DNA from 2 places in the Paenibacillus puldeungensis genome. Region 1 is predicted to be linked to the other one. Evidence: riboswitches for the same ligand, from Rfam matches in the RefSeq annotation. Region 1 holds a riboswitch; the other holds the start of a gene.
What was found. Region 1 has a riboswitch for cyclic di-GMP ahead of ACFQ3W_RS03885 (MucBP domain-containing protein). Riboswitches for the same ligand answer to the same signal wherever they lie in the genome.

Region 1 (3,143 bases):
TTTTATCAGAAATATCATTGCGACTCGGTCATTGCAGCCCGGTTGCGGCTGCCGTACCGGTTCAGCTTTGGAGTAGTTGTATTTTGTGCAGCTAATCTCCCGGTTTCATGCGGGTGAAGAGAAATAAATGCAAAAAGTGCAGTTAAAATGCCCATATGGGCTGTTGAGAGTGATGAGGGCGGGTTTTAAATGCACTTTTTACAACTATCTCGAAAGATTTCGATTTTTGGCCCTGATTAGCTGCATTTTTTACAGTTAAATATTGTGTCGTCTATCTCCAAAATGTCGGATATGCCCGATCCTGACGAAAATTGTTAATCAACAAGGCGAAGACTACGATAACAATAGAGCCGATGAGTACGGGTGAAATAAGGTAGCTCCAGCCCATATGGCCCAGCATGATAACGAGCGGGTCCGCACCGGCCGGCGGGTGGGTCGTTTTGGTTAGCATCATCACAGCAATGGCTAACCCGACGGCAAGGCCGATTGCCCATGAAGTCGTTCCAAACCACTGGTACGACAATATCCCTATCAGCGAGGACACGAAGTGACCGCCGATAATATTCCGCGGCTGCGAGAACGGGGCATTCCAAATTCCGAAGGCCAGAACACAGCTCGCTCCAAAGGGAGCCATTAACCACTCTGATGAGGTAGCTATGGTTAGTAAAAACAGAGTGAAAATCGTCAGAAACCCTCCGATCAATCCGGTTGCAGCATCCTTTACATTGACCTTAAGTGGGCTTTTGCCTTGACCCTTCATTTTACTGAAATAACGGTAACTAAGCGTAGATCCTAATGTTACCTCTTTCTTCTCAAGCTCTCTCTCGACTACAGTTGTTCGATTCAAATCTATTTCCCTCCTTTTTCCTGCAATTAAATTTACACGAAATAAACTAACCTGTCAAACATTAAATTAATGGTTAGTTTTGTGAACGCGTAAATCTCAGCAATAGAACCGGAATCCCTCTTCTCGGATTTTCGCCAAAATTGCAGCATAATACGGAATTTTGCTGAATTCCCGGTGTGATTCTTGTCGTAATCTGATTCTTTTTGCCTATGAAATATTTATCATTTTTCTGTGTTGACAATTATTTTTTTTTGAAATATATTTGGAAATGTCTACAATTTTAATGGCATATTATGACTCCCAAGGAACCCACCCGCCAGTAATTGAATAATTGGGCACACTAATCGAAAGATTAGGTCGCAAAGCCTTGGAGTCTAAGGATCCACTTTTTATGGATTAATGACCGTCCGGCTGCATAACAATGTTTACGTTGTTTATGCAGCCGTTTTTTTATTTTCCCTCGCATCTCAGCGGATTTATCCGAGAGATATAGATACCTGAAAGTAAGGAGGGTAGAGACTTAGTGCCTGAAAGGGAGGATTTTTATGAAAAAATGAGGAGGAACTTATGAAACGCGGGTTAAAAATTGCAATTTCTTGGTTATGCTTATTTTCGTTATTTTTAAGCCCAATGTCCGTCTTTGGCGCAAGCTCAAGCGACCCGGTCTGGCCTAATCCCGGCGCGATTCAGCTCAGTAAAACGGCTAAAGCCACCGGTAACCCGGGCGAGTGGGAGATTACCCTGAAAGCCGAAGGGAAAAACGTTCGGACTAGTTCCGACGTGGTGCTGGTCATCGATAAGTCGGGGAGTATGGGCGGCAAATGGTGGGAACCGGCTTACAAGATGGATAATGCTAAAGCAGCTGCGAAGAAATTCGTGGACAATTTGCTGTTAAACGGCTCATCTAACCGGATTGCCGTAGTATCCTTTAGCGATTCAGCCTCAAAGGTTTCTGATTTTAAGGGATCTGAACAGAAGGGTGAACTAAAGAATGCTATCGATCAAATCAATCCGGATGGCGGAACAAATATCCAGGCGGGTTTAAAAAGCGCCCGTGAGATGCTCAATAGCAGCTCGGCCGAGAACAAAATAATCGTCGTATTAAGTGACGGTGAGCCTACATACAGCTACAAGGGAAAGAAGGCTGTTGGCTTTACTTGGCCTAATAGTAAATATCGATTTGCTATCACGGATTTCGATTATGGCAACATGCTTGGATCCGGTGGCGATTTCGGGATCAAATCATACAAAATCAACGGCTTTACCGTTCAAGATAACGGGATTGGTACCATTTCCGAAGCAAAAATCGCTAAAGACGCAGGCTTCAAAATTTTCTCGGTTGGTCTAGACGTTTCTGACAATAGTGATGCGCTAAATGTGCTCAAAGACGTTCAGAGCGAAGGATATTTCCCGGCGAACAGCGACGATCTAAACAAGATTTTCCGCGAAATGGCTGGAAAAATCGCTTATGCGGCTCAAGATGCCAGAGTCATTGATCCGATGGGAGATATGTTCAACCTCAAACTGAAGGGCGGACAAATTAGCCCTCAGGATTATACCGTATCGCAAGGGACGGTCACTTGGGACGCCTCGACTGAGAAATTTATTTGGAACGTCGGCAATATTGCTGAGGGAGAGCCTGCCACATTTACTTACAAAGTAATTATTGATTCATCCAAAAACCCGGTTTCTAACGTCCTCTATCCGACGAACGGCAAGACGACTTTGGAATATACCAATGTCAACAACCAGAAGACTTCGAAGGATTTTGAGGTGCCGAAGGTAAGCATCGGCAATGGTTCCATCCTCATGAAGGGCTATAAGGTCAATGCGAACGGCAAGCCGATCAACGCCGAGGGTGTTGAAGTCGAGTCTCCGGAGTTTGCAGCCGCGCTTTATAGCGAGTACTACAAGGATCAAAACGGTAGCGAAGCTTTGCCAATCGGCTCTAAGGATTATTCCGTAGCAGCCAAAGAGGTAACCGGCTACCAGCTTAAAGTAGGGCAAAATCCTACAACGGTGAAACTCACTGCAACGAATCCAACGCCAGTTATCTGGTTCGGCTATACGGAAGCAGTTGAACAGAAACTAACCGTAAAATATCTCGAGCAAGGCTCAAGTAAGGAACTGCAAGCTCCTGTAGAGAAAAAAGGTCTGCCAGGTTCCAAGGTAGCTTTGGAAGCTCCACAGCTTCCAGGGTATAGCGTAGTAGCTCCTGAAAAGCTGGAGTACACGTTCACATCTGAACCGAACCAAGTGCATACGTTCTGGTACAAGGCCAGCGAGCAGGAAGTGA
Region 2 (3,143 bases), on a different contig from region 1:
GCTGTCCAACTCCTTTGGATTTGGCGGACACAATTCGGCCATCGTACTGAGAAAATATCACGAATAAAGCTACAAGCCGCTCAGCACAAAGCAGGGCGGTTTTCTTTTTTTTGCAGCAACCTTCTAGTTATTGGCTTCGTTTGAAGATACAAGAGATCACTCCAATAATGGGCTGCTTCCAGGATGAACCATAAAGAGGTTGGAGGGACTCGAGAGATATCAAAGACAAGGGGGCCAATCAATGCGAAGATGGGGAATGAAGGTTGTGATGTCGGGGGCGCTCATCGCCTTGCTACTAAGCGGATGTGGAAGTACTGCGGAGGATATGAATGCCGAATCGCAGGCGGTAAGCAGCAACATGGCCAGTACCAGTACCGCAGAGGCAGTCGACCAAGCACAGGTTGCGGAAGGGGAAGGCGCTACCCCTAGCGAGTCACCCCTAGAAAAGAAATCGACGGTGGACCCGAAAACGGTTGGAGTCGGCAAAACTGTTGGCTCCGGACAGCAATCCTCAGGAATTCAGCCTGAAGCTACGGAAGCCGGACTTAACAAAAAGCTGATTTACCAGGCGAATGTAGTGATGGAAGTAAAGGACTATGCCAAAGCACAGTCAGAAATCCGCAATCTGGTAGCGTTAACTGGGGGATATATCATTCAGTTTTCGGAGAACCAGTCACAGGAAGAGCGAGGCGGTAGTTTTGTGCTTAAAGTGCCTTCTAACGGATTTTCTTCCTTTCTCGACCGATTGGAGGGACTTAAGCCTGAGTCGATTCAGCGTAGCATTGAAGGACAGGATGTGTCTGAGGAATATGTTGATTTAAACTCACGGCTGAAAGTGAAGCAAGCCATGGAAGCCAAATACCTGAAATTTGTGGAGGAAGCCACCAAAACAAGTCAACTTGTAGAGTTCGTTAGGGAACTGGAGCGGATTCAGACGGAAATTGAGCAGATCAAGGGACGAATGCGATATATCGATAGTAATGTAGCCTATTCCACGATTGAGATTCGTGTGTATCAACCGAAGTCGAGCATTGTATCGAGTGACAAGGAAGATACTCCACTGTTGGGTCGAGCGAAGGATGCTTTGAATGGAACGATTGATGTACTCTCTGCATTGGCGCAGTGGCTGGTCGTCATTGTGGCTGGAGCATTGCCGTTGATAGCTATTGCTGCTATTGTTGGTATTCTCCTGTGGGTAAGACATAAAAAATCAGGGCGGAACAAAAAGGTTGTTGTGCCTGATATGCCGGAGACAACAGATAAAGAGGAGTAAGATTTTTCATTTGGCAAGTGTTGCATATTTTGTGATGTGTGTTACTATTATTGCAACACAAACGCAGAGAATTTTGGCGCTTTGTTCCGAAAGAAGTAGAACTTTATACGATAATGGCAAACCTGTCGAAAGGCAGGGACGCAAAGCTACAGGGCCTTTTCACCAAATGGCAGCCAGCTACCGAAGGGAGTTTTATGGATGATGCGGAAATGGATCCCGCTAGCAATAGCAGTCACTTTTTTATTTTCATGGTGTAGTGGATCAAAGGTTTTGGGCGCCGAAGCCAGCCGTTGGCTGAATACGGACAATTTGGACAAGGGCGCGATTCGCATCAATTATGATGTAAAGCCCAATATCAAGACGAAGCTTCTGATTGTGAAGGGGCAGAATAAGTACAGCTACAATTTAACGCCTGGGAAGTCCGGAGAATCGTTTGTCCTCCAATTGGGAAACGGGGAATATACGGTTAGTCTTTTGGAACAGATTAATGGTAGCAAGTATCGTGAAGTTTATAAAGATACGCTGCAGCTAAACTTAGCCGACGAGAACCAGGTATATCTTAATTCGATTCAAAATGTAGATTGGGATATCAATAGCCTTGCGGTCAAGAAAGCGAAGGAGCTTACGAAAAACGCGACAACCGACTATGATAAAGTAAAAGCGATTTATCAATATATTATCAGCAATATCAAATATGACAACAAGTTGGCATTTAGTGCCGCTTCAAGCTATCTGCCTCAAATTGATCGTACTTTATCGTCAAAGAAAGATATTTGCTATGGATTCTCCTCTCTGTATGCGGCCATGTTAAGAAGTGAAGGGATTCCCGCTAAACTTGTGATGGGCAAGTCAGATTATGTTTCTACGTACCATGCATGGAATGAAGTGTTCGTCGATAATAAATGGGTTATCATTGATACGACGGTCGACGCAGGCTGGAAGGGAACAATCACTAAGTTCACGATGATCAAAGATGCGAGCAAATATCAAGTAGAGAAGTCATACTAAAATTAATATCGGAAAGAGCCTTGAACATCCGTGTTCAAGGCTTCTTTGTTTCGACAATCTATGCTATTCTTCTATCAGAGATGTGAAAAATGAATAAACTTCATAATTAGGGAGTTTGACTCTATGAGAGTAATCCTAGTAGACGATGAGCGGCTGGCATTGGATTATCTTGAAAGGCAATTGATGAAGCTGGCAGACATTGAGATTGTCGGAAAGTACTCAGATCCGATCGTTGGGAGAAAGGAAATTCTCCAGGCTCGGGTCGACGTTCTTTTTTTAGATATTAGTTTACCTGAAATCAACGGGATTGAGCTAGCTGAACAAATTTTGGAAACTAAACCGGATATCAATGTCGTATTTGTTACGGCTTACAATGAATATGCGGTCAAAGCTTTTGAACTGAATGCACTGGATTATATTGTTAAACCAATCCGGATCGAACGATTGACCAAAACTGTGGATCGGGTCCGAGAACGGCTGGAGATCAAACAGGAATATACAACTGCTGCCAATCAATGCATAAAGATGAATTTGTTCCGACAAGTGAGTGTTGAGTTAGGTTCCGGATCAAGCACGATCCTCCAATGGCGTACAACGAAAGCCCAGGAATTGTTTCTCTACTTATTGCAATACCGGGATCAATTAGTCCGGAAAACAACGTTAATCGATCTATTATGGCCGGAATATGAATCGGATAAGGTATATTCACAGTTGTACACCTCCGTCTATCATATTCGAAAAACGCTGAAGCCATATGGCGATCATTTTCAAATTATGAATACGACTGAAGGGTATATTTTGAACATTAACCAGGTCTGTCTGGATATAGAGAATTGGGAGACCAGGCTAAAAGATCTGCCGC

Region 2: linked by a shared signal. The riboswitch ahead of ACFQ3W_RS17240 (transglutaminase-like domain-containing protein) and the one ahead of ACFQ3W_RS03885 (MucBP domain-containing protein) in region 1 are both predicted to bind cyclic di-GMP.

What each region holds. Positions count from the first base shown of each region.
Region 1 is NZ_JBHTLM010000002.1:258,299-261,441, forward strand. Features, by position in the region: gene ACFQ3W_RS03880 (HPP family protein) at 272-760, opposite strand; cyclic di-GMP riboswitch class I at 1,172-1,266, shown strand; gene ACFQ3W_RS03885 (MucBP domain-containing protein) at 1,415-3,143, shown strand, end outside.
Region 2 is NZ_JBHTLM010000013.1:68,805-71,947, forward strand. Features, by position in the region: gene fabF (beta-ketoacyl-ACP synthase II) at 1-67, shown strand, start outside; gene ACFQ3W_RS17235 (DUF4349 domain-containing protein) at 242-1,273, shown strand; cyclic di-GMP riboswitch class I at 1,379-1,458, shown strand; gene ACFQ3W_RS17240 (transglutaminase-like domain-containing protein) at 1,472-2,281, shown strand; gene ACFQ3W_RS17245 (response regulator) at 2,405-3,143, shown strand, end outside.